DNA from 3 places in the Citricoccus sp. SGAir0253 genome. Region 1 is predicted to be linked to each of the others. Evidence: riboswitches for the same ligand, from Rfam matches in the RefSeq annotation. Region 1 holds a riboswitch; each other region holds the start of a gene.
The links. Region 1 has a riboswitch for thiamine pyrophosphate ahead of E7744_RS02975 (ECF transporter S component). Riboswitches for the same ligand answer to the same signal wherever they lie in the genome.
Positions count from the first base shown of each region.

Region 2: linked by a shared signal. The riboswitch ahead of thiC (phosphomethylpyrimidine synthase ThiC) and the one ahead of E7744_RS02975 (ECF transporter S component) in region 1 are both predicted to bind thiamine pyrophosphate.
Region 3: linked by a shared signal. The riboswitch ahead of E7744_RS01280 (bifunctional hydroxymethylpyrimidine kinase/phosphomethylpyrimidine kinase) and the one ahead of E7744_RS02975 (ECF transporter S component) in region 1 are both predicted to bind thiamine pyrophosphate.

Region 1 is NZ_CP039424.1:652,134-662,055, forward strand. Features, by position in the region: gene E7744_RS02965 (pyrimidine dimer DNA glycosylase/endonuclease V) at 1-252, opposite strand, end outside; gene cycA (D-serine/D-alanine/glycine transporter) at 437-1,918, opposite strand; glycine riboswitch at 2,069-2,167, opposite strand; TPP riboswitch at 2,350-2,453, shown strand; gene E7744_RS02975 (ECF transporter S component) at 2,544-3,212, shown strand; gene E7744_RS02980 (ABC transporter ATP-binding protein) at 3,372-4,955, shown strand; gene E7744_RS02985 (energy-coupling factor transporter transmembrane protein EcfT) at 4,952-5,749, shown strand; gene E7744_RS02990 (aminotransferase class IV) at 5,766-6,917, opposite strand; gene E7744_RS02995 (MMPL family transporter) at 7,062-9,797, opposite strand.
Region 2 is NZ_CP039424.1:1,575,228-1,585,149, reverse strand. Features, by position in the region: gene E7744_RS07030 (hypothetical protein) at 48-419, shown strand; gene E7744_RS07025 (potassium channel family protein) at 845-1,561, opposite strand; gene E7744_RS07020 (arsenic resistance protein) at 1,766-2,737, opposite strand; gene E7744_RS07015 (hypothetical protein) at 3,097-3,654, shown strand; gene E7744_RS07010 (glycerophosphodiester phosphodiesterase family protein) at 3,968-5,401, shown strand; gene thiC (phosphomethylpyrimidine synthase ThiC) at 5,644-7,374, opposite strand; TPP riboswitch at 7,373-7,482, opposite strand; gene E7744_RS07000 (amidase) at 7,975-9,390, opposite strand; gene E7744_RS06995 (hypothetical protein) at 9,416-9,598, opposite strand.
Region 3 is NZ_CP039424.1:266,696-276,617, reverse strand. Features, by position in the region: gene E7744_RS01305 (ABC transporter ATP-binding protein) at 1-214, opposite strand, end outside; gene E7744_RS01300 (extracellular solute-binding protein) at 281-1,234, opposite strand; gene E7744_RS01295 (thiamine phosphate synthase) at 1,646-2,329, opposite strand; gene thiM (hydroxyethylthiazole kinase) at 2,386-3,198, opposite strand; gene E7744_RS01285 (MFS transporter) at 3,195-4,595, opposite strand; gene E7744_RS01280 (bifunctional hydroxymethylpyrimidine kinase/phosphomethylpyrimidine kinase) at 4,592-6,472, opposite strand; TPP riboswitch at 6,463-6,556, opposite strand; gene E7744_RS01275 (hypothetical protein) at 6,734-7,141, shown strand; gene E7744_RS01270 (NADPH-dependent F420 reductase) at 7,316-7,981, opposite strand; gene E7744_RS01265 (DUF3427 domain-containing protein) at 8,104-9,922, opposite strand, start outside.

The DNA of each region.
Region 1 (9,922 bases):
GACCGGGGCGGGGTCGATGCGCGTCCGGTCGAAGCGGTAGCCTCGGGACTGCGCCTCGTCGGCGAGGGCCTCGAGATAGGCCCGCACCGCGGCGAGCGGTTCCGGGTGCGCCCGGAAGCGCTCGAGCTGGGGGTGGGAGCGGTAGCCGCGGGTCCGTCCGGCCAGCACGGCCTGGGCCAGCAGGGCCTCCCGCCAGCCGCCCGTGAGGCCGGGGCGGTCGAGGTACTTCGGGTGCAGGGTCCACAGGCGCATGGTCCCATCATCGCGCGCCTGCGCCGGTGGGCGCCGGACGGGACGCACCGGTGGGTGCCGGGCCGGAGAGGCCGACGGGCGCCGGACCGGAGAGGCCGACGGGCGCCGGACCGGAAACGCCGACGGGTGCCGGACCGGATGGTCCGACGCCCGTCGGGTCGGGAGGGGGTGGCCTCCGCCGGGGTCAGCGGGTGGGGGTGGGCTGGCCGGTGGTGGCGTGGCGTTGCTGGTACTCCCGGGCCACCTTGGCGTCGTGGGCGGCGCGCAGGGCCTGGTGCTCGGGGTTGCGGCGCAGCACGAGGTAGCCGGCGCCGAGGGCGAGGAACCAGGCCGGGGTGGACAGCAGGGCGGCCAGGGTGTCGGGCTGGGTGGTCAGGGCCCAGACGACGAATCCGAAGAAGCCGAGGACCACGTAGGGCATGAAGGACCCGCCGGGCATCTTGAACGCGCTGGCCGCGTGCAGGTGGGGGCGGCGGTGCCGGTAGACGAGGTAGCTGACCAGGATGATGGACCACACGAACATGAAGCACAGCGCGGAGATGGTGGTGACCAGGGTGAAGGCCTCGGCGACCCCGCCCTCGGCGTAGAGCAGGGCGACCCCGGCCAGCAGGAACATGCAGGAGAACAGCAGGGCGTTGCGCGGCACCTGCCGGGAGGACAGGCGGGCGAAGCGCTGGGGGGCGTCGCCCTCCTGGGCCAGGCCGTAGATCATCCGGGAGGTGGAGTAGATCCCGGAGTTCGCCGAGGAGGTCGCGGAGGTGAGCACGATGAAGTTGACCACCCCGGCGGCCCCGGCGAGCCCGGCCAGGGCGAACATGCCCACGAAGGGGGACTCCTCGGCGCTGTAGGCGGTCCAGGGCTTGACGGCCATCAGCACGACCAGGGCGCCGACGTAGAACAGCAGGATGCGCACCGGGATGGAGTTGATCGCCCGGGGCAGGGTCTTCTCGGGGTCCTTGGCCTCGGCGGCGGTGGTGCCGACCAGCTCGATGCCCACGAAGGCGAACACGGCGATCTGGAACCCGGCCACGAAGCCCATGAACCCGGTGGGGAACATCCCGCCCTCGGTCCACAGGTTGGCGAACGCCGCCCGGGTGCCGTCGGACTCGAAGCCGGTGATGATCATCACCAGGCCCACCACGATCAGGGCCAGGATGGCCACGATCTTGACCAGGGCGAACCAGAACTCGGTCTCGCCGAAGGCCTTGACCGAGGGCAGGTTCAGCCCCACCAGCAGCACGATGCACACCACCGCGGGGATCCACAGGGGCAGCTCGGCCCACCAGAAGGACACGTAGTGGGCGATGGCGACCACGTCGGCGATGCCGGTGACGACCCAGCAGAACCAGTAGGTCCAGCCGGTGAAGAACCCGGCCCAGGGGCCCAGGATGTCCGCGGCGAAGTCCGCGAAGCTCTTGTACTCGGTGTTGCTCAGCAGCAGCTCGCCCATGGCGCGCATGACGAAGAACAGCATGAACCCGATGATCATGTAGACGAAGATCACCGAGGGCCCGGCCACCGAGATGGTCTTGCCCGAGCCCATGAACAGGCCGGTGCCGATGGCCCCGCCGATCGCGATCAGCTGGATGTGGCGGTTGGACAGCGCCCGCTCCAGGTGCGGGGACTGCGGGGTCTCACTCGCAGGACGTGCTTGGGTAGTGGTCATCGAGGAACTCCAGGGGTTGCGCGGTGTCCGCGTCGTCGGTGGGTTCCTCCCCCTCTGTTGCACGGCCTGAGAGTTTTCGCCCCACCCGGACCCGGGGGAACCTGCTCCGTCGGCGAGCACGGGCGAGACCGCGCTACTTTCCAGAGATGCCTCGGTGCGGCGGTACGGGGACCTGAGAGTTTCCCGGGGAGGAAATTGCTCCTACGGTGCCCGACCGGATGACGGACGGGACTCTCCCGCCGCACGTCAACGGCTATTTCGTTGTGACAGCCATCACATCCTAGGGGCAATGAATGAGGAATGCAACGATTTCCTGCGCAGTGCCCCGCCGCGCGGCCGACGGCCGGGCCCTCCCGCCCGGTGGCGGCCCAATGGAAGGTGGGCCTCCGCCCGGACGCCGACCGGCCGGGTGGACTATGATGGACGCACATCTGGAACGACAGGGGAGCGCCTCACGGCGCTGAGAGTGCGCGCAGCGCAGACCCTCGAACCTGCCCCGGCTAGCACCGGCGAAGGAAGTCGAGTTCTCCGGTGGACCGCGGGGCGGGCATCCCGCACGGCCCAGGCCGTGCCGTGCCGGCCTCCCGGGTACACCCCCCTCCTTGGATCCTTGAGGAGGACGACCATGGGCCCCGCCCACCACACCCACCCCACCGACCGGTCCGCCCGGACCGGCACCGCCGCCGCCGGCCGGCGGCCCGTCCCCACGCGCCGCAACTGGCGCGTGGTGGACATCGTCGTGGCCGCCGTCATCGCCGTGGCCAGCGGCGTCATCTTCTGGGCCTGGAACCTGGCCTACGCCGGGATCGGCGGCCTGTTCTTCGCCTTCCCGCCCTCGGCCGGGCTCGTGGCCGGCATGTGGCTGTTCCCGGCCGTGCTCGGCGGTCTCGTCATCCGCCGGCCCGGCGCGGCCCTGTTCACCGAGCTGGTGGCCGCGGCCGTCTCCGCCCTGCTGGGCTCCCAGTGGGGCCTGACCGTGCTGGCCTCCGGGCTGGTCCAGGGCCTCGGCGCCGAGCTGGTGCTGCTGGCCTTCCTGTACCGCCGCTTCACCCTGCCCGTGGCGCTGCTCGCCGGCCTGGCCACGGGCGTGTTCGGCGGCGTCAACGACGCCTTCGTCCAGAACTGGTTCCCCGAGTACACCCTCGAGTGGAAGTGGATCTACGTCGCCTGCGTGGGCGTCTCCGGGCTGGTCATCGCGGGCCTGCTGTCCTGGCTCGCCACCCGGGCCCTCGCGGCCACCGGGGCGCTGTCCGCCCTGGCCTCCCGCGGGGCGCACCGGGAACCGGTGGCCTGATCCGTGCCCGAGGCAGTGCAGTCGCCGCCCGCGTCCCGGCGCCGGGCCCCGACGCCGGCCCCGCCCCTGGGGGACTCGCAGCTGCAGGGCTCGGCCGGCTCCCGGCCGGGCGCCGTCCGGGAGGGACGCGCGCCGGCCCGACCGGCGGGCGGCGCCACCATCACGGCCTCCGGCTGGGGCTGGCGGCACGCCGGCCGGGAGCGCGCCGCCGTCGCCGGCCTGGACCTCGTGGTGCCGGCCGGCCAGCGGGTGCTGCTGGCGGGGCCCTCCGGGGCCGGCAAGTCCACCCTCCTGTACGCCCTGGCCGGAGTGCTGGACCCCGCGGACGAGTCCGAGGAGACCGGCCGGCTGCTGCTGGACGGGGTGCCCACGCACGCGCTGCGGGGCCGCGCCGGGCTCGTGCAGCAGGACCCGGAGACGCAGGTCATCCTCTCCCGCGTGGGGGACGACGTGGCGTTCGGGGCCGAGAACCTGTGCGTGCCCCGGGAGGAGACGTGGGCGCGCGTGCGCCGCGCGCTGGACGCCGTGGGGCTCGGCGAGGCCGAGGGCATCTCGCTGTCCCGGGACACCGCCCGGCTCTCCGGCGGGCAGAAGCAGCGGATGGCGCTGGCCGGGATCCTGGCCATGCGCCCGCCGCTCGTGCTGCTCGACGAGCCGACCGCGAACCTGGACCCCGCCGGGGTGCTCGAGGTCCGCGACGCCGTGCTCGCCGTGGTCGAGGCCACGGGGGCCACGCTCGTGGTCGTGGAGCACCGGCTGGGCACGTGGGCCGAGCACGTGGACCGGTTGCTCGTCCTCGAGCCCGGCGGCGGGATCAGCCACGACGGGACCCCCGCGGAGCTGCTCGGCCCGGGCGCCGTGCGCGAGGAGCTGGCGGCCGCCGGCGTCTGGGTCCCGGGCGTGGTCCCCCAGCCGGTCCCCGCCCCGCCCTCCGCCATCGAGCGGTCGAATCCGCCCCGCCGAAGCCCCGTTCCGGGCCCGGACCGGGGCGGAATCGACCTGCAGGTGCCCGGTGGGGGGCTGCTGGCGGCGCGGGGACTGGCCGTGTCCCGCGAACCGGTGCGCCCGGGATGGCGACGCCGGCTCGGCCCGCCGCCCGTCCCGGTCCAGCGAGACCTGGACCTCACCGTGGGACCCGGGGAGGCCGTCGTCGTGACGGGGCCGAACGGGGCCGGGAAGTCCACCCTGCTGCTCACCCTCGCCGGGCTGCTGCCGGCCCACGGCGGCACCCTGCGCGCCGGGCCGGCGCTCAAGGGCGCCGACGGGGACCGGCTGCCGGACGACCCGGGCCGCTGGCGCGCCGCGGACCTGGTCAGCCGGATCGGCACGGTCTTCCAGGAGCCCGAGCACCAGTTCGTGGCCACCACTGTGCGGGAGGAGTTGGTGTTCGGCCCGCGGCACGCCCGCGACCCGCGGACCCGCCAGCGGCTGTTCACGGACGAGGAGGCCGCGGCCCGCGCCGACGAGCTGCTCGCGGTGCTGGGCCTGTCCGCCCTCGCCGACGTCAACCCCTTCACCCTCTCCGGCGGGGAGAAACGGCGGCTGTCCGTGGCCACCGTGCTGGCCGCCGGCCCGCGCCTCGTCTTCCTCGACGAGCCGACGTTCGGCCAGGACGCCGTCACGTGGGCCGTGCTCACCGGGCTGCTGCGGCGGCTCGTGGCCGAGGGCCGCTCCGTGGTGGCCGTGACGCACGACGCCGACTTCGCCGCCGCGCTCGGCGCCCGGGTGGTGGAGCTGTCATGACGGCGGCCGCCCCCTCCCGGCCGGTGGCCGTGTCCGTGTTCGAGCGGGCCAACCCGCTCGCCAAGCTGCTGGCCCTGCTGCCCGTCACCGTGGTGCTCGTGGCCTCGATGGACTGGGTGTCCTCGGGCATCGTGCTCCTCGCCGCGGTGGCGCTGCTGCCGCTGTCCGGGATCCGCACCGGGGAGTTCCTGCGCCGGGCGTGGCTGCTCGTGGCGGCGGCCCTCGCCTCCGCCTGGGGCACCGCCCTCGTGGGGGAGGACTCCGGGCGGGTGCTGCTGGCCGCCGGGCCGCTGGACGTCACGGAGGGCTCCGTGCTCGCCGGGGCCGCCACGGGACTGCGCATCCTCGCCGTCGCGCTGCCCGGGGTCATGGTGTTCATCACCACCGACCCCACCGACCTGGCGGACGCGCTCGCCCAGCGCCTGCGTCTGCCCGCCCGGTTCGTCCTCGGCTCGCTCGCGGCCTTCCGCATGCTCGCGGTGCTCACGGACGAGTGGCGCACCCTGGGCCAGGCCCGGCGCGCGCGCGGCGTGGGCACCGGCGGGAACCCCGTCCGCCGGACCGCGTCCTGGCTCGGCCAGGCGTTCGGCCTGCTGGTCCAGGCCATCCGCCGGGCCACCCGGCTGGCGGTGACCATGGAGGCGCGCGGCTTCGGGGCCGGGGAGCGCACGTGGGCGCGCGAGTCCCGGTTCACGCCCCTGGACGGCGCGGTGGTGGCCGCCGGGTTCGCCCTCGCCGCGCTGGCCGCCGGGCTGGCCCTGGGCACCGGGGCGTGGAACCTCGTGTGGTCCTGACCCGGCCCGGGGCCGCTCAGCCGAGCGGGCCGTGCTGCCCGGGGGCCAGGTCCTCGGCGAGGAACGCCGTGAGCCGGTCGGTGAGCTCGGCGTCCACGCCGAGCGCCACCCCGTCCAGGCTCTTCACGGGTGCCACCCCGCGCACGGAGGACACGAGCCAGACCCCGTCCGCGTCGAGCAGGTCGGAGGGGACCAGCGGTCCGTAGCCGAGGTCCCAGCCGGCCGCCTGGGCGGCGGCGAAGATGGTGCCCTGGCTGGTGCCCGGCAGGATGCCGGAGCTGCGCAGCGGGGTGACCAGCTCCACGGTGGTGCCGCGGCCGCCCGCGGCCGGCACGCGCCGGGCCATCAGCACGGTGGAGGTGGGCCCCTCCAGGACCTTGCCGTCGGCGGACACGAAGATCACGTCGTCCGCGCCCTGGGCCGCCGCGTGGCGCATGGCGGCCATGTTCACCGCGTAGCTCAGCGTCTTGGCACCCAGCAGCAGCCACGGGGCGCGCTCGGCGGCGGCCGAGTCGAAGCCGCGGTCCAGCAGGAGCACGTCCAGCCCCTCCCGCCGGGTGGCGGCCAGGCCGGGGGAGACAGGGGAGACCAGCACCCAGTACGTCCCGGTGAGCCCCGCGGCGTCCGCGGCCCCCGGTCCGCCCGCGGTCGCGCCCGGCGCGGCCGCCGCCCCGGACCGGGCCGCGGCCGGGGAGGTGTGGTCCGTCAGCTCGCCGTCCGAACCGGTGTCCGCGGTGCCGTGCACGTAGTGGCCCCCGCCCGGGGCGCCCTCGGGACCGCGCGTGGCCACGAGCTTCACGACGGCGTCCCGGCCCGGGTTGCCGGCGGCGTAGGCCTCGAGCCCGGCCAGGGCGGCGCGCCGCCACGTGGAACCGGAGGGCACCGGCAGTTCCAGGGCCTCGGCCGAGGCCGCGAGCCGCTCCAGGTGCGAGTCCTCCTTGCGGATCCGGTGCCCGGACGGACCGGCGACGGCGGTCATGGTCTCGAAGATCCCGTCACCGCGGGTCAGGCCCTGGTCCGTGACGAGGACGGCCGGCTGCCGCGGATCGGCCACCCGGATCGCCGGTCCGGCGGGGGAGGGCTCGAGGAACACGACGACGGAGCCGCCGGCGGCGGGGACGAAGGGGCCGCCGGGGGTGGCGCGGGAGGCTGCGGGTGCTTTCGTCATGCCGCCAGCCTACGCACCCCTCCGGCGCCGCCGCGCACGCGGCGCGGGGCAGGTGCGCCCCCGCCCCGCGCCGGTCGTGCCCCGCCCCGGTCGTGCCCCGCCCCGGTCGTGCCCCGCCCCGGTCGTGCCCCGCCCCGGCCGCGCTCAGGCCCGGGCGGGCTCGGGCTCGGCCCGGTGGCGACCGGTGCCGCCGACCCCGCCGGCCCCCGCGCCGTACCCCGAGCCGGAGCCCGCCGCGGGACCGGACCGGCCGTCGTCGGGCCCGTGGCCGTGGTCCCGCTCGAGGGCGGCGCCCTCCACGTCCACGTTGGGCAGGATCCGGTCCAGCCAGCGCGGCAGCCACCACGCGGCCTCGCCGACGAGGTGCATGAGCGCGGGCATCAGCAGCAGGCGCACGAGCAGGGCGTCCAGCAGCACGCCGAAGGCCAGGCCAAAGCCGATCGGCCGGATCATGGCGGACTCGGCGAAGACGAAGCCGCCGAACACGGAGATCATGATGATCGCCGCGGCCGCGACCACGGAGCGGCCGGCGCGCAGCCCCTCCACCACGGCCACGCGCGCCGGGGCGCCGTGGGCGTAGGCCTCGCGCATCCCCGAGGAGATGAACAGCTGGTAGTCCATCGCCAGGCCGAACAGCACGCCGACCATGATCGTGGGCAGGAAGGCCAGGATCGGCCCGGGGGCGTGCACGCCGAACAGCCCGGACAGCCAGCCCCACTGGTAGATGGCCACCACGCCCCCCATGGCCGCGAACACGGACAGGATGAACCCGCCGGTGGCGATCAGCGGCACCACGAGCGAGCGGAACACCACGACCATGATGAGCAGGGACAGCCCGACGACGACGCCCAGGTAGACCGGCAGGGCGGCGGCGAGCTTGTCCGCCACGTCGAGGGAGCCGCTCGTCATGCCCGCCACGGCCAGGTCGGTGGCCCCGCCGGCGGGGTCGGTGGTGCGCAGCTCGTGCACGAGCTCCCCGGTGGAGACCGCGTTGGGGCCCTCGGCGGGGACCACCTGGAACATCATCATGGTGGAGTCCTCGTTGACGGCCGCGGGCACCACGACCTCGACGTGGTCCAGGCCCGCCAGCTGCTCGCCGACCGCCACCTGCGCGTCGCGCACCTCGCCCTCGTCCAGGCCCGCGGGCAGGTCCGCGGTGACCACGAGCGGTCCGTTGTAGCCCTCCCCGAAGGCCCGGCCGAGGGCCGTGTAGGACTGGTACGCCGCGCTGTCCTGCGGTTCCGAGGCGCCGTCCGGCAGGCCCAGGCGCAGCGAGAGGAAGGGCACGGCCACGAGGCCCAGCACGGCGGCCGTGGCCAGGGCGGTCACCACGGCGCGGCCGGTGGACATCGGGGCCCGCCGGCCGGCGGAGCCGGCGGCGCGGGAGGCGAGCTGGCCGCCCGAGGCCACCTCGCGGCCGAGGTCCTCCTGGCGGCGCAGGCCGCGTTCCACCGCCCGGGCCTCGAGGTCCCGGGCCAGCCGGGCGCGCTCGCCGCGGCCGAGGGCGCGGTGGCCGATCAGCCCCAGCAGGGCCGGGGTGAGGCTCACCGCGATCAGCACGGCCACGAGCACGCAGAACGCGCCCACCGTGCCCATCAGGCCCAGGAACGGGATGCCCGTGACGTTCAGGGCGGCCAGGGCGATGATGACGGTCAGCCCCGCGAACACCACGGCGTTGCCGGAGGTGCCCGTCGCCAGGCCGATCGACTCGTGCAGCGGGGCGCCGTCCTTGAGCTGGCGGCGGTGCCGGTTGACGATGAACAGCGCGTAGTCGATGCCCACGGCCAGCCCGAGCATCAGGCCCAGCACGGGGGTCACCGAGAGCATCTCCACGGTGCCGGAGAACGCGAGCGAGGCGGTGGCGCCGATGCCCACGCCGATGAGCGCGGTGACGATCGGCAGCCCCGCCGTGACCAGGGTGCCGAGCATGACCACGAGCACCACGGCGGCCACCACGAGGCCGATCACCTCGCCGGGGCCCACGATGTCCGGGATGGTCTGGGACAGCGCGTTGGTGGGCAGGACCTCCACGCCGTCGATCGAGGCGCCCTCGAGCGTGGAGACGACGGCCTGCTGGATCTCCTCCGGCACCTCCGTGGAGGGCCGGTCGAACACCACGGTCCCGACGGCGGTGCTGCCGTCCTGCGCGACGGTGCGGTAGTCCCCGGCGAGGGCGAGCAGCGCCTCGCCGCGGTCCAGGTCGGCGCGCCCGGACTCGGCGTCCCGCGCCCCCCGCTCCAGCTCGGCGCGCTGGGCCTCGAGCTGGGCCCGGCCCTCCTCGAGCTGCGCGCGGCCGGCGTCGAGCTGGGCCTGCTGGGCGTCGAGCGGGGCGGTGGCGGCCGGCGGTGCCCCGGCGGCCTCGGCCTGGGCGCGGGCGGCGTCCAGCTGCTCCTGGCCGGCCCGCAGCTCGGCCTCCGAGGCGTCCAGCCGGTCCTCGGCGGCGGCGATCTGCGCGCGGCCGGCGTCCAGGCGGTCCCGGCCCTCGGCGAGCTGCGCCCGCCCCTCCTCGAGCCGGGCCCGCTGGTCGGCGAGCTCCTGCTCGGTGGCGAAGGCGTCCACCACCGAGTCCACGCCGTCGAGGCCCTCGACCTCGGCGAGCAGGTCGGTGACCTGCCGGCGCTGCCCCTCGGCGAGGGCCGAGCCGTCCGTGGTGCGGAAGACCACGGCGCCGGAGCCGTGGGCGGCCTCGGGGAACTCCTCCTGCAGCCGGTCGGTGACCTGCGCGGTGGGGGTGCCCGGGATGGTGATGGTCGAGGTCAGGGCCCCGCCGAAGGCCGTGAAGGCGCCGACCGAGAGGGCCAGCACCGCCAGCCAGGAGACGATCGCGATCCACGGGCGCCGTGCCGAGGCGAATCCGAGGCGGTAGAGCAGTTCAGCCATGAGCGGTCCTTCGGGAGGGGCGGGCGCAGGGGGGAGGGGCACACGGGGCCGGCGCCCCGGGCGGGGGCCGCAGGTCCTGCCGCCGAGTATAGTAGACGCAACGTCTCGTTTCGGAGAAGATCGCA
Region 2 (9,922 bases), 920 kb from region 1:
GCCTGGACTGGTTTCAGTGCTAAGACGATCACCACGGTGGGGCACCCATGAGTCAGCGCGACCGAGACGACCAAGCCGGGATCCGCACCCTGCTGGTCCCGCATCTGCTGGCCCGCGGTCACCGTGAGGAGGACATCGCCTCCATGACGCAGGTGCCTCTGGCCCTCGTGAACCTGATCGCGGAGGAACCCGAACGCGACCGGCGGACACTCTCGGCCGAGCGCACTCCAGCCCCCCACGGACAGCCCACCGGGATAAGCCACCGAATCACGAAGCGCCACCTTATCGCGCTGGCAATCCTGGCCTCCGCCACGATCACTACCATCACCCTGCAGGTGCCGTTCCTGCCGATAGGGCTCTTCATCGCCGGCATCGTGTTCTACTGGAGAGAAACCGCCCCCAGTCGCTCCAGACCTTAAGGCCCGCCTGAGCGCTAACGGTCAGATAGCTTTGCGAGAACCGGCCAGTTACCTTTGCGATTTACAGTGCATGCTGCGAAGCGGGGCGAGTTTCCCATCACCGGCTAGGTTGGGCCGGCAGTTGAACGGGCTCTTGGCCGGCATCCGCCGAGGCACAGGCCGCGATGCCTTTGCGGTGCGGTAGCGGCCGACGAACGATTCGGAGGCATCCCCTACCCGAGGAAGGTGCCCCCACCCCGGAGGGGGATGCGCCTGGAGAAGGCGAAGGGACGGGGGCACCTGAGGGAGACGCTAGTCGGGTGCTGAGCAGGGGAACGGAGGCGCGGGGGAAGATCTGAGGAAGAGACCAAGAACACCCCAGGCAGCACCCCGGAGAGGGCAGGAGGGGCAGGGATTTCCCTTGAAACCGTCTCGTCAACGATGGGTCATGAAGGTCGCTGGGTGCCGTCTGTCAGGAAGCGGCGGAGCTCTGCGATCTCGGCACCGAGCCGGTCGATGTGGGCCTCGGTCGCTGCGGTGCTTTTCTCCTCCTCCGCCGCTACCTGCTCGATGATCCAGGAGGCCAGGGTCGCGGTCACCACCCCGAGCAGGGCGATGCCGTAGATCATCAGGCCTATAGCGATCAGGCGGCCGGTGAGTGTCACCGGGTAGAGATCCCCATATCCCACGGTCGTCACACTCACGATGGCCCACCACACGGCGTCTCCGAACCGGGTGATCAGAGAATCCGGGTGCCCCGCCTCGGCGTCGTACATGGCCAGGGCAGCGATGTAGACCAGCAGTGCCGAGCCGCCCGTGACGTAGATGAGCACCCGACCACGCAGGGCGGTGCCGGCGATCTTGTTGATCACGTTCAGGGTGGCTAGCAGCCGAAGCAGACGCAGGGGACGCAGCATCGGCAGGGCAACGATCGCTAGCTCATGCAGGTTCCGGAGGAACCAAGAGCGCTTGGCCGGCGCCAGGATGAGGCTGACGGCGTAGTGGACGGCGAAAGCAATCCAGATGGCTTGGAGAGCTGCCGAAGCCGGGCCTTCCGGGATCGTCTGGGGCGAGAGGACTTCCCAGCTGTACACAGCCAGGTAGGCCACTGCCAAAAGCATGAGGGGCCATTCCGTGAGCGTCCGCCATCGTTCCATGGTCATCCCTCCAGTAAAGCCCGAAGTCCACTACGAGAGCGCCCCGAGAACCTGTCCCAGGAAACGAACCCCCACCGGTCCCGCGGGGAACTAAGAAGGCGTTAGCCGGCACCGTCCCAGCGAGGGATCCCCAAACGGGTACGCCTGGGCCCATGGACGGCGCCGCCGCCTAGCGATCGCAGAACACCGTCATTCCTTCGCCGGGCGCGGTCAGTGCGGCGCGGGGACCGCGGGGTGTGGAACTAGGCGTGGGATGAGCCGGACGTAGGTAACCATGCCGACGAGCTCGACGAGGGTCTGGGTGACCACGACGACCGCGGCCAGGGCCAGGGACTCGGGCAGAGCCAGGGCCAGGGGCAGCACGACCAGGGAGTTACGGGTGGCCCCGGAGAACACCACCGCCCGGGTCGCCGGCGCGTCCTGGCCGAAGACCCGACCGGCGAGCACCCCCAGCGGGACCATCACGACCAGGAAGGCGACGTAGAGCGGGATGACCCGCAGCAGCGAGGACAGATCCGCCCGGACGGCGGCGATCTGGGAGGCGACCACGACGGCGAGGGTGGTCATCATCAGCGGCACCATCAACGCCTCCATCACCTCCATGACCTTCCGGGCGGCGGCGGAGCGGGTGGCCACGTACTGGGTGATCGCGGCCAGGGTCAGCGGGGCGACGATCAACAGCAGGAAGGCCTCGAGGAACGGGGCGACGTCTAGAACCTGGAACAGTCCTGGGCCCATGAACAGGCCCAGGTAGGCAGGCAGCAGCAGCATCTGCGCGAGCATCAGCAGCGGGGCCGCGGCCAGCAGCCGGTCGTGGGCGGCCCCGGCGAGGCCGGAGAAGACGATGACGTAGTCGATGCACGGGGTCAGCAGCACCAGCAACACCCCCAGCAGCAGGGCCTGGTCGTCGGCGACGAACCTGGAGAGCGCGTAGACCACGACCGGGACGACGATGAAGTTCAGCACCAGCAACCCGGTCAGGAAGCGGCCATCGCGCAGGGCCCGGCCCAGCCGGGTCAGTGGCACGCCCAGGAACGTGGCGTACAGCAGCACCATCAGTACCGGGTTGATCGCCAGCTCCAGGGCCGGGGCGGTGGACGGGGCGGCCAGCCCGAACACCGCGCCGACCCCGAGGGCGGCCAGGTATAGGGGGATTTGCCACCGTTCCAGCCAGCCGATCATGTGTGTCCTTTCCGGGAGAGAACCTTACGACCATCCTCGCGCAGCTGCCGGTCGGGGAGACGTGGCTGTGATTATCAAAAGTCGACGACACTAACTTCATAAGTGGGCTGCACGATTCTCCAGAGGCCACCCCAACGCGGTCCACAAGAGGAACGACTTACGGTGCCCATTCGATGGAGTTGCCGACGGCTGCATGTGCGACGGTTCTTACCCGTAGGGGGATCCTCTCCGGAACGCAAACGGTCATTCTGTCCCGGACAGCTTCGTGACTGAGGGTCCTGTGCGCCCCGGTCAGTAATGTCGGGACCATGAAGCTTCACGCGCGGCAGGACCGGGCGCACCAGAGAGATTGGAGCCCCATGGGCAACGCGGACCGAGCGGACGGCACACGGGAGGATCGGGAGTCCGGGTTGCGCTCGATGGCCATGCACTTCGGCGGCCGGGTGGTCGAAGGAAAGGACTTCCGGGAGGCCGTGCTCGAGCGGATGCAGGCCAACCTCCCGGGATTCCCGCCGGAGCGCTACGAGGCAGAGCTCGATGCCGCCCTGACCCGGATCGACGAGGAGCAGGTGCGCGTCATGTCCCGCCGGGAGCAGCTGATCACCGAGGCCCGCCAGCTCGATCCACTCGACGCGGTGTTCACGATCCACTACTTCAATCGACGCTTCTCCGACCGCGTCGGGGAATACGGCCTCGGCCGGATCAACCTCATAGACGCCCTGGGGGACCTGTATTCGCGCGAACAGGTTACCGAGGCCGTGCACCGCTGTGACGCCCTCATCGACGAGGCCATCCGCATGGGGTACGGCTCCTGGGAACACGAATCGAACATGGCCCGCCTGCGCCGGTCGCACCCCGGCTTCAGCGACCGGTCGTTGAGCAGCGCATTGGATTGGGGGCACCTCATCCACCGCTGAGCAGGCGGCACTGCCCTGACGGCCTCAAGAGTGGCAGACCACGAGGTCGATACCCTCCGGCGCAGACAGTCGACGCCTTGACGTCTGGCAGGCTTAGCCGCGGCAGCGGTCGCTGTCATCGGCCTGTACGTGCATGCCCGGACGAGGATGGGCTACGAGACACTCCAGCTGATTGGCCTCCACCCGGGCCGACTGCCTGGATGCCCCGCGCCTGTTGTCAACATGGCCAGTGTTCAGGTTCCCGTCATGTGGAATTTCTGGACAAGGAGGCGGTGATTCTGGTGCTGCTGGCACGGTTCACGGCATGCATAGATTGAGCCGAGTCATCCTCACCAGCACCGCTATCAGCACGCTCGCGCTTGGCGCCTCCGCGCCGGCGATCGGGTCCCCCGCCCCGGGGCAGAACCAGTCCACCGATACGCCGGCATCCCTGTCCCTGCCCTTGGAGGACGAGTCCCAGGTGTGGGTTGCCGCCCACCGGGGCCAGTGGCGTGACTACCCCGAGAACTCGCTGCCCGGGATCCTGAAGGCCGCCGAGGACGGCGCCGAGGTGATCGAGATCGACATCAAGCGCACCCAGGACGGGCACCTGGTGTTGATGCACGACGCCACCGTCGATCGCACCACCAACGGGACCGGGCGCGTCGAAGACCTCACCCTGGCCCAGGTCAAGGACCTGCGCCTGCGCCAAGGTCAGGGCAACGGCCCGGCCCCGGTGACCGACCTGCAGGTTCCCACCTTCACCGAGACCCTGGAGGCCGTGAAGGGCCAGAACATCCTGCTCAACCTCGACAAGGGCTGGGAGTACCGCGAGCAGCTGATGGCCGAGCTCGGGGCCGCCGGCATGGTCGACTACGGATTGTTCAAGGGTGCCCCCGACGCCGAGGAGGCCAACGCGTTCATGGCCGCCTACCCGCAGGCCCAATACATGCACATCATCAACGACAACCAGGTGGGCGACTTCGCCAAGTTCACCACCCACATGCCCGACGCCATCGAGGTCGCGTTCAACACGATGGACGACGCCCAGGCCCAGCCCGAGTACTTGGCCGCCATCGAGGCCCAGACCGACCTGTGGCTGAACTCCATGTGGAACTCCGTCGGCGGCGGCTACACCGATGAGGCCTCTCTGCGGGACCCCGACCTGGGCTGGCAGGCCCTGGTGGACATGGGCGCCGATGTCATCCAGACCGACGACGTGCGCATGATCAACGCCTGGCGCGCGGGCACCGACGTGACCCGCGCGGGGATGAAGCCCTCCAGCATCCGGGTCCAGGCCGAGGACTACCTGGATGACCCCGCGCACTACGCGGACAGCAACGACCGCAATGACTGCGCTGCGGGCAAGGCCATCCGCAACCCGGAGTCCCCGGTGGATGCGTGTGACCTCGACGGGGCGCATATCGTCCAGTACGTCCGTGAGGGCGAGTTCTTCACCCTGGAGGTGGAGGTCGACCAGCCGGGCATGTACGACCTGAGCCTGCGCCACTCGGCGGATACCGAGCCCGGCGGGACCGTCACCGTGAACACCGGCGAGGGTGCCGGCGACCCGGTGGCCCTGCCGAACACCACGCACAACCGGGCCTTCACCGTCACCGATCTCGGTCAGTACAGGCTCGACAAGGGCACCCATCAGATCAAACTGTCCTTCACCCACCCCGACTACATGAGCGTCGACTGGCTCCAGCTCGACCGCGGCCAGCGCGCGGACCAGGACCTGATGGACATGGGCCTCACCGCTCGATAGCACACCGCCATCCAGAGCAGGACACCAGAGGGGCCGGCCATCACCCGCCGACCCCTCTGGTGTACTTACCAACCGACGACACCGTCGGCCGCGCGGCGCCCACCCATCAACCTGGTGGGACCACAGCCGGTCATCGATTCCCTTTCGGATCATGTGGGTTGCATCTGATGCACAGTCCAGGGGTTCGGCCTGGTTCCGGCAGTGGGCCGTTCGCTCCGTGGCTGGCGCCGGGGCTGCGCTGCTCAGGCGCTGGGAACGGCGGGGGCGTCGAGGTAGACCTTGGATCCTGCGGCCCGGAACTGCGCGGACTTGGCCTGCATGCCGGCGATCGCCTCTTGGGCCTGTGCGCTGCCGTACTGGTCGCGGATGTCTTGGGAGATGCGCATGGAGCAGAACTTCGGCCCGCACATGGAGCAGAAGTGGGCCGTCTTGGCCGGTTCGGCCGGCAGCGTCTCATCGTGGAAGGCCTCAGCGGTGTCCGGGTCCAGGGACAGGGCGAACTGGTCCCGCCACCGGAACTCGAACCGGGCCCGGGACAGGGCATCGTCCCGCGCGGTCGCCCCCGGGTGGCCCTTGGCCAGGTCCGCGGCATGGGCGGCGATCTTGTAGGTGATGACCCCGGTCTTCACGTCGTCCTTGTTCGGCAGTCCCAGGTGCTCCTTCGGGGTCACGTAGCAGAGCATCGCCGTGCCGTACCGGGCGATCTCGGTGGCCCCGATGGCACTCGTGATGTGGTCATAGCCCGGGGCGATGTCCGTCACGAGGGGGCCCAGGGTGTAGAACGGGGCGCCGTGGCACAACGCCTGCTGGCGCTCCACGTTCTCCCGGACCAGATGCAGGGGGATGTGCCCGGGGCCCTCGACCATCACCTGGACGTCGTGTTCCCACGCCCGGGCGGTGAGTTCGGCCAGGGTGTCGAGTTCGGCGAACTGTGCGGCGTCGTTGGCGTCGGCGATCGAGCCGGGGCGCAGCCCGTCGCCCAGGGAGAACGCGACGTCGTAGCGGGCGAAGATCTCACACAACTCGTCGAAGTGGGTGTAGAGGAAGTTCTCCTCGTGGTGGGCCAGGCACCACCCGGCCATGATCGACCCCCCGCGGGAGACGATCCCGGTGACCCGGTCCGCGGTCAGCGGCACGTAGCGCAGCAGCACCCCGGCGTGGACGGTCATGTAGTCCACGCCCTGCTCACACTGCTCGATCACGGTGTCCCGGTAGATCTCCCAGGTCAAGGCGTTGGCCTCACCGTTGACCTTCTCCAGGGCCTGGTAGATCGGCACGGTACCGATCGGCACCGGGGAGTTGCGGATGATCCACTCCCGGGTGGTGTGGATGTCGTCCCCGGTGGACAGGTCCATGACGGTGTCCGCGCCCCACCGGGTAGCCCACTGCATCTTGTCCACCTCCTCGGCGATGGAGCTGGTGACCGCGGAGTTGCCGATGTTCGCGTTGATCTTCACCAGGAACGCCTTGCCGATGATCATCGGCTCAGACTCGGGGTGGTTGATGTTGGCCGGGATGATCGCCCGCCCGGCGGCGACCTCCGAGCGCACGAGTTCGACGTCGCAGTTCTCCCGCAGGGCCACGTAGCGCATCTCCTCGGTGATGATCCCGCCCCGGGCGTAGTGCATCTGGGTGACGGTCCGGCCGGCCTTGGCGCGCAGCGGCACCGGGCGGGCGCCCTTCCACTCCTGGGAGGCCTCGCCACGCCGGATCGCGGAACGGCCGTCATCGAGCAAGTTCCGCTCGCGCCCCGCGTACTCCTCAACGTCATCGCGGCCTCGGATCCACGATCCACGCGTCGGGGGCAGCCCGACCACCGGGTCACTGCCCGGGCCGGCCGTCCGGTACACCCGCAGCGGCGGATTGGGCACCCCGCCAGGAGAGTCCCCCAGGGCGATCTCGGTAACCGGCACGGCCAGCCCGTGCGCGGCATCGTGGACATACGAAAGGACGTGCGCATCTGATGCACTCATGGGAAATGTTCCTACTTCCTTCGCCGGCATGACCCGGACAGGTTCGACGGTCGCAGGCTGCCTCAGCCCGATCTCAGCCCCTGCAGTGGGGCACCCGTGTGGACGGCACCGACCCTAACACCCCGTCCCCTCCCCAGCCGTGTCCACTTTCCGATGCCTTCTCATCCTCGCCGGCCTCGGTCACCGGTCCCGTACTTGCTCCTGCCCCTGGCGTCACCCAGCCCGGCCAGGGTCGTGGCCGATGAGCCTCCCCTCACGACGGGGGCGTCGCAGTCGCCCAGCGGCTGGCCAGATGCCAACTGCTGGTCCCCTCCGGTCCAACACCCACGCTCGACAGGGTGCCCCGGAGCGGTGTCCGGAGGCCGGAGCAGGTGACCTGCCGGCGGCGACGCACCATGTGTCTACGTGCCGAGCTGATGGCCAACCGGCGGCCCTCCGTGGCCGCTCGACGACGGCCCCGACCATGGGTACAGACGCGACTGTCGGGGACCAGCGTGCGGCGACAACACGAGACACTGCGGCGAGAACCGAGCCACGTGTTCCTGCGGGCGACACCACTGGTGGAGCTTGGCCCCCACTGATCCTGGAGCGGTGGGTGGGTCAGGCCCGTCCTGCGGTGGCGTCCTGAAAGGGAGCGAGGCGCCCGACGTGGTCGTTTGCGGTCTCGAAGTGGTGGGCCGCGCGCAGCACGGTGGCCTCCTCGAAGGCTCGGCCGATGAGCTGCACCCCCAGGGGCAGGCCCGTGTCGGTGAAGCCGCTGGGCACGGAGATCGCCGGCAGGCCCGTGAGGTTGGCGGGGATGCAGAGCCGGGTGTAGCCCTCGGTGGCGTGCTCGCGGGTCCCGTCGGCCCATTCGTACATGAGCTGGTCTGCCGGGACGGCCGGCATGGGCGTGGTCGGGGCGAGGACCAGGTCCACGTCGGTGAGCAGCTGCTGCCAGGCGGTCTTGATCTGCTGACGGTGGCGGTGGGCGTCGATGTAGTCGGCGGCCAGGATGGTCTCCCCGACCTCGAGGAACGCCCGCACGTCCTCGGTGTAGAGCTCGTAGTCAGAGCGCATCGTCTCTCGGTGGTAGGCGCTGGCCTCGGCGAGCATGATCGCCCACTCGGCGGCCTTGTACCGCTCGCTCAAGGGCACGGTGACCGGGACGATGATCGCCCCCGCGTCCTGGAACACCTCTACCGCCCGGGCGGTGGCGGCGGCGACATCGGGGTCGACCGCGTCGGTGTAGTAGTTCTGCGGCACCCCGATGCGCAGGCCCTCCACCCCGGCGCCGAGCCCCACCGTGAAGTCCTCGGCGGTCCGGTCCACGCTGGCCGGGTCCCGCGGGTCGTACCCCGCCAGCGCGCCGAGCACAACGGCGGCGTCGGCGACGGTTCGGGTGATGGGCCCGACGTGGTCCAGGGACCAGGACAGAGACGCGACCCCGTACCGGGAGGTGCGCCCGTAGGTCGGCTTGATCCCGACCGTGCCACACACGGAGGACGGGATCCGGATCGACCCGGCCGTGTCGGTGCCCAGCGCGATCGGGAAGTACCCGGCGGCCACCGCGGCGGCCGACCCGCCACTGGACCCGCCGGGCACCCGGGTGGTGTCCCAGGGGTTGCGGGTGGTGGGCGTGATGCCCCCGAAGGCGAACTCGTGGGTGTGGGTCTTGCCCAACAGCACCATCCCGGCCTCGTTCAACGCGGCCACCGCCGCGCTGTCCTGATCGGGCACGAACTCGGCCCGCACCGCCGAGCTGGAGGTGGTCAGCACCCCCTGGGTGTTGTACAGGTCCTTGGCCCCATACGGGATCCCGTGCAGGGGACCGCGCGGGCCGGTCCGGGCGATCTGCTCCTGCGCGGCCTCGGCCTGGGCCAGGGCGGCCTCCGCGGTGCGGGTGACCATGGCGTTCAGGTGCGGCTCGGCGGCGTCTATGAGCTGCAGGCAGGACCCGGTCAGCTCCACCGGGGACAGCTCGCCGGCGGCGATCGCCGCCGAGGACTGGGCAAGGGTCAACTCATAGGGTTCCACGGCGGGGTCCTTTCAACAGGGGGAGTCACAGGGCATGGAAGGCGAATCCCGGCGGGGTCTCCCCCAGGCCGGTGCCGCGCAGCTGGCCCATCAGCGCCTGGATGTCCCCGGCCAGCGCCTGAAACGGCTCCCGCCCGGCCTCGGGGATGGACAAGCCCGTGGACTGCACCACGGCCGCCCACACCTGCTGGTCTTCGGCTCCACTCATCCGCTGCTCGCCTCCGTGTTCAGCCCTTCCCAGAAGGGCGGTTCCTGTCCCGCGAGTCTAGCCACACCGCCACGCCCGGACGTGGCACTCATCACATCCACCCATACCTGTTTCCGGTGAATTCAGACGCCACCGCACCGAGTGCCGGCCTGCGTCCCGGAACCGGGTCTGGAGTGCCGCGCCGCCAACGATGGTGTCCTCAGGTCGGTGACCCTAGCGTTCAGGGATGGGGAGCTTCGACTGGCATCCAGACGTGCACCGGCTCGCCGAGCTCCGCGGAGCTCAGGGGCGGGAGGCCCTGGGCCTGTTCATTCGCGCCGGCAG
Region 3 (9,922 bases), 390 kb from region 1:
TGTCGCTCGGCAACCGGGTGACGTCCCGGCCGTCCACGAACACCCGGCCCGCCGAGGGGTGGACGAAGCCTGCGAGGGTGCGCAGCGCGGTCGTCTTGCCGCAGCCGGACGGGCCGAGCAGGGTGAAGAACTCTCCCTCGCGGACCTCGAGGTCCAGGCGCGGGATGGCCACGGTGTCGCCGTAGCGCACCTCGACATCATCGAAGCGGATCATGTGGTCCTCCTCAGGAGCACATCGGGGCCGGGGCGGGGGAGCCGTCGGCACCCCCGCCCCCGCCGGTCACTGGACGTACTCGAGCTCGACCTTCTCGATCCAGGCGGTGACGTTCTCGGAGACGAAGTCCCAGTCGATGTCCTGCTGGTCGAGGGACTCGTGGAACTCCACGATCTCCGGATCGGCCTCGGCGATGGCGCCCTCGTTGGCGGGCATCGAGTCGAACTCGGCGGACCACGCCGCCTGCGTCTCGGCACTGCCGAACCAGTCGATGAACTCTTGGGCCCGCTCGGCCTGGTCAGTGCCCTTGACGAGCGCGACCTGCTCCACGGCGAACGGGACGCCCACCTCGGGCTGGACGATCTCCGTGTCGACGCCGTACTCCTCCTCACGGGAGGGGATGCCGGAGGTCCACATCTGGCCCATGTCCACCTCGTCCTCGGCCATGCGCAGGTACAGGTCCGTGTCCGGCACGGACGGGTTGCCGTGCTCGAAGTAGGCCTCGATCTGCTTCCAGCCCTCGGCGGACACCCCCAGCTCACCGCTGGGGTCCTGGTACCGGTCCAGGATGCCGGCGAACACCAGCTGCGTGGTGGCACCGCCGAGGCCGGTCACGGACTCGTAGCGCTCGTGGAAGCGCTCCTCGCTCCAGAGGTCCGTCCAGTCCTGGGGGGCCTCCTCGGGGGTGTAGGCCTCGCGGTCGTAGGCCAGGACGATGCCCTGCTGGACGATGGGCCAGAAATTGCCCTCCCCGGACGGATCGCCCAGCTCCGGGGCCACCTCATCGGACCACTCGGGGGTGTAGGGCTCGATCGTTCCGGCCTGCACCAGCTGGGAGAAGTACATGTGGTTCAGCCCGAAGACCACGTCCGCCACGGGGTTGCCGGCCTCGGCGAGGATCTTGTTGGTGGTGTCCCCGCCGCCCTGGCCGACGATCTCCACGGGGATCCCGGCCTCGGCGGCCTTCTCGGTCAGCCACTCGGCCCGGCCGTCCGCGTTGGAGTTGGTGTAGACGACCAACGGTTCGCCGGAGGCGGCGGACCCACCGGCGGACGCCTTGTCCCCGGACTGGGCGCCGGACGCACCGCAACCGGTCAGGAGGAGGGATACTGCCGCGGTGGCGGCGAGGACACGGAGGGGGTGGCGCACGGCGGGCCTCTTTCGTGGGAGTGACGGCGGGGACTCGGCGTCCTGGGACCAGGACGGACCGGTGGAACGAATGGAGGGGAGAGCGCTCTCCCCTCATCCAAGAGTCGGCTTGTCGCATGAACTACCTTCAGTTCCGCGCTGAATGAGGGGTAAACATCAGGTCAAGAGATCCGATGATGCGCGAGAGCGCTCTCCCACCGCTGCCCCGCGGTGGCATTCCCGATCCGGCGCGCCGGGCTCACCTCCGGCATGGCCGGCATCCGGCCCCACCAAGGGGAAGCGTCAGCGGAAGCCGGCGAGCACCTCGTGCACCACGGCGCCGGGGTCCGGCGCGTCCATGATCCCGCGCACGAGCGCGACGCCGGCCACCCCGGTCCCCGCCAACGCCGGCACGTCCGCCGGCTCGACGCTGCCGATGGCCACGATCGGCAGGGAGGTCGCGGCGACCAGCGGCGGGTAGCCGTCCACGCCGAGCGGCTCGCGGCCGGAGTCCTTGGTGGGGGTCGGGCGGAACGGCCCGGCGCCGATGTAGTCCAGCAGCTCGCGCTGCGCCTCCGCGCCCCGGACGAGCTCGGCCGTGCCGGTGGTCAGGCCGATGATCGCGGCCGGGCCGAGCATCGCCCGGGCGTCGGCCACGGGCAGGTCGGACTGGCCCAGGTGGACCCCGTGGACCTCGGCGCCGCGCCGGCGCGCGGCGAAGGCGACGTCCGCCCGGTCGTCCACCAGCACCCGGGTGGCGTGCCGGGCCTCGTGGACGGCCTCGGCGACGGCGAGGGTCAGCTCGAGAAGCCCGGCGGCGGTGGCGTCCTTGGCCCGGACCTGCACGACGCCGGCCCCGGCGGCCGCCGCGGCGGCCGCCACGTTCACGGTGTGCCGACCGGTCCCCGAGGTGATCAGGTAGCAGCGCAGGTCCAGGGGGCCGTGGCCGGCCCCGCCCGGAGCGCCGTGCCGGCCCGGCCTCGTCACCCGCGGGCCGGGATGTCCGGCTGCTGCCCCAAGCCCGGCCGTCCCCGTCATCCCGGTCATCGTCCCACCTCGTCGAGCGCGTCCAGCAGGTGCAGGCGGAAGGACCCCGGCCCCGCGGCCCGCCCGGCGGCGCGCTCCCCGGCCAGGTCCAGCCACGTGGTCGCGGCGAGCGCGGCCCGGAACGGGTCGGTCTCCACCGCGGTGCACGCCGCGGTGAGGGCGCCGAGCAGGCAGCCGGTGCCGGTCACCCGGGTGAGCAGCGCGGTGCCGCGCGCCACGCGCGCCTGGCGGCCGGCGTCGAGCACCAGGTCCACCGCGCCGGAGACGGCGACGGCCCCGCCGGTGGCCCGCGCGACCCGCGCGGCGGCGTCCTCGGCGCTCTCCGGGGTGGCCACCGAGTCCGCGCCGCGGCCGCCGGTCCCCGCGCCGACGAGGGCCAGCACCTCGGAGGCGTTGCCGCGCACGACCGCCGGGCGCGAGCCCAGCAGCTCCCGGGCCAGCGGGGTGCGCACGGGGGCCCGGCCGATCGCGGTGGGGTCGAGCACCCACGGGCGGCCGTCCCGCACGGCGGCGGCCACGGTGGCGGGGATGCCGTCCATGGCATCCATGCTGAGCGTGCCGAGGTTGACGGACAAGGCCTCGGCCGCCGTGGTCACGGTGGGGGCCTCGGCGAGGGTCTCGGTCATCATCGGCCGGGCGCCGGCGGCCAGCAGCCCGTCCGCGACGATGCCCATGGACACGGTCGCGGTGATGCAGTGCACCAGCGGGCCGGCGGCGCGCACGGCGGCCACCACGTCCGCCACGCGCGCCAGGTCCAGGTCCGTCACGGAGGCCCCGGCGGTCCCGATGCCGGCCGGTCCCGGCCTCATCGGCCGTCCCCGCCCGCGCCGGGCACCATGCCGGCGGCGACGGCGTCGATGTCCGCGGCGATCTGCCGGGGCGCCAGGCGCGGGCCGAGGGCGGCGCCGAGCACCACGAGCGCCCCGCCGAGGCCCACGAGCGCCATGACCGAGCCGTGCCGGCCGAGCACCGCCTCCACGGCCGGCAGGTAGAACGGGTAGAGCGCGGGCAGCACGAGGGACAGGCTGTAGCCCATGCCGTAGCCGGTGGAGCGGACCTCCGTGGGGAACCGCTCGGAGAGGTAGGCCGAGACGGGGCCGTAGGCGGAGACCGTGATGACCTGCAGCACGGCGGCGCACACGGCGGCCGCGGCCAGGGAGGTGGAGGTGACGGCGCCCCACCACACGAGCGGCCCGGCCAGGGCGGCGGCCAGCCCCCACAGCACGAACAGGCGGCGCCGGCCGGTGCGCGTGGACAGGTGCCCGGCCACGGCCATGACGACGGCCTGGGCCACCGAGGCGATGCCCATGACCACCGGGACCCCGGTGGCGGGCAGGCCGGTGTCGCTGGCCAGGCGCGCGGTGAGCAGCAGGACCGTGCTGTAGGTCAGCAGCCACAGGCCGGTCATCAGGACGAACACCTGCCAGAACGCCGGCGCCCAGCGGCCGAGGAGCACGTCCCGCACCCCGGCCCGCGGCGCGGCCGGCGCGGCGGCGGCCGCGCGGGCCCGGCGGTGGAACACGGGGGCGTCGGTGACCTGCCGGCGGTAGTAGACGAGCATGCCGAGGGACAGCAGCGCGCCGAGCACGAACAGCAGCCGCCAGCCCCACGCGGCGTAGGCGTCCGGGCCGAGCAGCACGAGCAGCCCGGCCACGGAGAACGCGATGGTGGCCTGCGCCCACGGGGCCATGGACAGGATCAGTCCGCTCACCAGCCCGCGGCGGCGCGGGGCGGACCACTCCATGGCCAGCGGGATGGCCGCCGAGTACTCCCCCGCCACGAAGATCCCGCACAGGAACCGCAGCGCCAGGATCAGCGCGATGGTCCCGGCCCCGAGCACCTCGTGCGTGGGGATCGCGGCGATGGCGAGCGCGCACGCCGCGGTGCCGCCGATCGCGATGCGCGTGGTGCGCGTGCGCCCGAGCCGGTCGGCGATGCGACCGAAGACGATGCCGCCCACCGGCCGGCCGAACAGCATCGCGATGACGATGAGCGCCCCCGTGGACGCGGCGGCGGCCGGTCCGGCCAGCACGAGCATCGCCGGGGCGAGAGCGGTCAGCGGCAGGAACATGTGGATGTTGTCGATCCAGTTGCCCACCACCCCGGCGCGCAGGGCGGCGCGGCCCGCCGGCGGCAGGGTCTCGGCCGGGGCCTGGGTCGCGGTGGCGGTCCCGACGGCGGCCGGCGCCGTGCTCCCGGCGCTCACCGGGCGCTCCCGGCGAGCTCGGCGGAGCGGACGTGGGCGTCCTGCTCGGGACCGTCTCCCGGACCGGACCCCGGGTCCGACGCCGCCTCGGCGGCGGGCCCTGCGGACGGCCGGGTGGCCGCGGACCGGCCAGGCAGCTCCCCCGGCTCGATGCGCAGGGCCTGCTCGAAGAACTCCAGCTCGTGCCGGCATGCGACCAGGTACGCGCGGGCCGCCTGGGCCCGCACGGCCGGGGAGGCGGCGGCGAGCTCGGCCTCCACGTGGGCCAGGGCGGCCTGCGTGGCGGTGACGAACCCGGGGTCGCGGTAGGTGTCCAGCCAGGTGGCGTACGGGTGGTCCGCCGGGACGGCGGGCAGGGCCGCGCCGACCTGGGCGTAGAGCCAGAAGCACGGCAGCACGGCGGCGGCGGCCACGGCCCGGTCCTCGCCGAGCGCGGTGGCCAGCAGGAAGTCCGTGTAGGCGCGGGTCACCGGGCTGGCGGCGGGCTCGGGGGCGTCACCGAGCCAGCCGCGGTGCAGCTCGGCCTCCACGGTGAGACAGCTGGTGGCCGCCTGCGACCAGTACACCTGCGCGTCCGGCGCGGTGCACCGGGCGGCGAGCGCGGCCAGGGCGCGGGAGTAGCCGTTGAGGTACAGCGCGTCCTGGGCCAGGTAGAAGTCGAAGGCGTGACCGGACAGGCTGCCGTCCACGAGCGCCCGGACGAAGCCGGACGCACCGATCGCCGCGGTGGTGTCCGCGCTGGCGGCCCACAACGACGCGGTCCACTCCCCCGCGGGGGCGACGGCGGCCGGCGCCCCCGCGTTGGTCGTCGCCGACGCCGGGGTCATGGCCGACGCGGCGCCGGGTCCCGCCCAGGACGTCCCGGAACCCGAGGAGTCCGCGGGCGCCGCGCCCCGTTCTCGCGCGGCGCCCGGGTCGATCGGCCCTCCCGGCTCGGTACCCGGCACGGCCTCCGTGCCCCGCGGGGCACCCAGGTCGGACGGGGCCTCGAGGAGGTGGGGGACGGCGTCGGGCGCCAGCCAGGGGGCGGCGGACCCGGCGGCCTGGAGCCGGCGGGAACGGTGGCCGTGGTCCACGGGCCCGTGCCCGGAGCCGACGCCCAGCGCCGCGCCGTGGACGATGGCCTCGTGCAGCCAGTCGGTGGCCCAGGCCAGCGCGGCGGCCGGGGTGTCCCCGCGGCCGAGCCGGGTGGCCAGGGCGGAGGACAGCGAGCAGCCGGTGCCGTGCGTGCTCGTGGTGTCCACGCGGGTGGAGGGCACGGGGATCCGCGTGCCGTCCGGGCCCACCCACGTGTTGGTGACCCGGCGGCCGTCCAGGTGCCCGGTCTTGACGGCCACGGCCACCCCGGTCTCCCCGGCCCAGCGGGCGGCCTGGTCGAGGGCCTCGTCCTCGGTGGCAGCGCGCGGGGCGCCGGTGAGCACGGCGAGCTCGTCGATGTTGGGGGTGACCACGGTGGCGCGGCGGCAGAAGGCGATCATGGCCTGCTCGGCCTCGGGTTCCAGCAGGCGGTCCCCGCTCGTGGCCACCATGACGGGGTCCACCACGAGCACGGGCGCCGGGTTCGCGTCCAGCCAGTCGGCCACCGTGGCGATGATCGCGGCGGTGCCGAGCATGCCGGTCTTCACCGCGTCCAGGGCCACGTCCTCGCCCACGGCGTCCAACTGGGCGCGCAGGAAGGCGGTGGGCGGGACGTGGAGGTCCCGCACGCCGTGGGTGTTCTGGGCGACGAGCGCGGTGACCACGCTCATCCCGTAGCCACCGGCCGCGGCGATGGACTTCAGGTCTGCGGCCGTGCCGGCGCCGCCGGACGGATCGGTGCCGGCGATGGAGAGCACCCGGGGAACGGGGCGCGCGAGGGTAGGGGAAAGTGAAGTCACGCGGACATCCCTTCGCTAGTACGAGCTAGATCAGGTTCCACGGGTGTGATCTCAGCGCCCTGTGGCGCACCCCGTGTCCGCGGCCAAGTGTAGGCCCACCTGCCGTGTGACGCGCTCGTTCGTGACGGTCGCGGGTCACCCAGCGGCGGCGGGACGAGGCCGCCGGAGGACCCTTGACAACCCGACGGCGCTGCCGAAAATCACAGGTATCGCCAATGGAACACGTGGGGTGCGACGACGCATGCTGGCAAAGGAGGAACGATGTTGTACCCACCCGAGGATGCCCGCGAGCTCACCGTGCTGATGCGCCTGAGCCGCGAGCTGGACGTCGTCGGTGACCTGACGGCCACCGTGGACGGTCCCTCCGAGTTGATCGCCTGGGTCCTGGTGCTGGGCCGGCCGGAGATCGTGGCCTGGCGGGCCGAGCAGACCGGCCACCGGTACATCCAGGCCACCGCCCACCGCGACCGCGCGCCGGTCCGGGGCATGCTCACCGCGCTGCTGTCCTGCGAGCACCACCGCGGGTTCTGGCGCGCGCTGCGCCTGGACGACCTGGAGGAGGGCGAGCGCCGGGCGCTCAAGGGCACGGACCTGTCCACCGCGTGGGAGTCCATGCCGATCACCACGGAGGACATCGCCCCGAAGCCGCCGGCGACCGAGGACGCGTAGGTCCTGCCGGAACCGCCGAGCCCGCCCGCACCGTGGGGTGCGGGCGGGCTCGTCGTGTGGTGCGGGTGCCTGCGGGCCGCTGCGCGGGCTGGGCGGTGCGGCCGGCGGGCCCTGGGGGCGCGCTCGTCAGGTGTGCCGCGTGTCAGCGGCGCCGGGCGTCAAGGGTGCCGAGGGTCAGGTGACGGCGACGGCACAGGTCTCGCGGAGCAGCGCCCGCATCCGGTCGGCCGGGTGCGAGGTGGCGAAGATAGTGGTGTCCGGCTCGAACGCGCGGCCGGCCGCGAGCGGCCCGGCGTCCACGGGGTCGTAGCCGAGGCGGTCCAGGAACACCCCGACGGCGGCCCGGGCCGTCGCGTCGTCGCCGGCCAGGGCCAGCGCGCGCCGGTCCGGGTGGTCCGCGGGGCGGGCGAGGGCCTCGAGGTCCCGGTAGCCCAAGTGATTCAGCGTCTTCACCACGCGGGAGGCGGCGAGGAAGTCCTGCACCACCTCGGAGGTGGAGCGCGGGTCGGCCTCGAGGGCCGCGATCCGCCCGTCGACGGGCGCCCAGTAGTTCATGGTGTCCACGACGGTGCGCCCGGCCAGGGCCTCGGCGTCCAGGGTGTGGAACCGGTGCATCGGCACGGCGAGGACGACGAGGTCCGCTGCCGCGGCCTCCGCCGCCTCCACGGCGCGGGCGCCGGGGGTGATGATGTCCGCGATCATCGCGAGCTCCGCGGCCGGCTTGGCGGTGGCGATCGAGACCTCGTACCCGGCCCAGAGCGACTGCCGGGCCACGGCCGTCCCGACGCGGCCGGCGCCCAGGACGCCGATGGTGCGGGGCGGGATCACGGGTGAGGTCACGGGGCTCCTCGGGGGCGCGGTGGAAAACTCTCGGGTTCACGTAACGCCGACGCGTGGGGGTTTGTTCCGGGCCTCTCCCCAACTCGTCCCTACCGCGCCCCCGCTTACGGGAACGCTCCCAGTCAGGCGACCGCGCTGGCCGTCCGGTAGACCTCGACCGGCATCTCGCGATGCAGCCGCCACGTGATCTGCATCGGGCGTTCGCCCTTCCACGATTCCAGCTCTGCCGTGCCGAGGCAGACGAATGGCGCGGTGCCGATGTCGTTGTCCGGCGCCTCACGCACAAATAGCAGCGTGTTGGTGCCATTGGACGTCTTGGTGGCATACCGCCGCCCCGTTGTTGACGTGGGAGTGGTGGCGTTCTGGCTCTCCCAGTGGAACCGGTCGCGGCTCATGGCGTAGTCGCGATACATGGTCGTCGGTGAGAAGTCCCGCTCGGACTTCTTGAGGTTGATCAACAGCGCGTCGGTTGCCAGCGATTCTGACCACGCCACTCCGGCCACGTGAACGGTGTCCGGAGATTTCTCGAAGGTGCGAATGCCCAGCGCTGGGAGGATCTCCTCGCGTCGATAGTGAGCATGTGTCAGAAGCGGTGTGGCGGCTGCCAGAGTCGTCTCGGAGGGATTGGTTCTGGTGGCCGACAGAGTGTGGTCGAAAATCTCCTTCACCTCCGCCACGAACTGCGTCTGGCTACGGACCCATGTGAAGGCCTGATCGAGCGAGGCAAAACGACCCTTCTGATAGATCGCGGTGAAGTACAGCATTTGGGCGAAGACCTGCTCGCGGTCGCTGAGATCAGCGACCCGCATGTCCTCGGTGAGAAGCCGCAGGTAGGTGTGCGCACGCTCCTGGTCGTCGACGTGTAACAGCGAAGAGGCGCGAAGAAGTTGACTCAGCTCGGCCTGTGGCAGCGCCTGACTCGGTTCGACGCGATCCGCCCGCATCTTGAGCGTCGTCCATGACCGGCCGTTCTTCCCCGCCCGATAGATGTCGGACAGGCTTCGGCCGGCATCCTCGAGGTATTCGGCCAGCCTGTACTCCCATATCGATTTGCCGTTGGCGTGTTCCCGGATGTCCTGAGCCAACTGATTCGCGGTCATCGCGATCTGGCCCTTCACATTGCGGATGACTACGTCCTTGGCCACAGCATCCAGGACGATCTGGGAGCCAGCGGGAAGAAACGGAAAGTCGTTCTCGATGTCGTTTATTAGACGCTTCCTCCCGGAGCCCGTAAGCGCTCGAAGCTTCTGATCGAAGCGAAACTCCTGGCGCTGCATCCCGATAAAGTCCAGGACGGTCAGTACATCCTTGCCGTGTGAGCGGCGGAGGCCTCGACCCAACTGCTGGAGGAAGATCGTGGCGCTCTGCGTGGGACGGAGGAACAGGACCGTGTTGATCTGAGGAATGTCCAAGCCCTCGTTGAACACGTCGACGGTGAAGACGCACTTGATCGTTCCCTGCCGCAGCGCCTGGAGGGTCGCGCTGCGATCGAGGCTCGAGGTGTCTCCGGTGACCACCGCAGACGGAATATTGGCGAGGTTGAAGCGCCCGGCCATGTACTGCGCGTGTCGAACCGACACACAGAACCCCAGGGCCTTGAGATCGTCCACGGACGACGCCTTATCCACCACCTGGCGCACGATCAATCTCGCTCGGGCTTCATTGCCGGTGTAGAGGTCCTCTAGCTCGCTCGTGTCGTATTTGCCGGATCGCCAGGAGATGGTGGAAACATCGACATTGTCCGCGATCCCGAAGTAGTGGAACGGGACGAGAATGTCCGTATCCAACGCGTCCCATAGCCGCAGCTCTGAGGCAACGCGGTTATCGAAAAACGACTTCACGTTGACGCCGTCGGCACGCTCTGGCGTCGCGGTCAGTCCCAGCAACTCGATCGGCTGGACGTGGTCGAGAATGCGTCGATAGGTCATCGCTTCGGCGTGA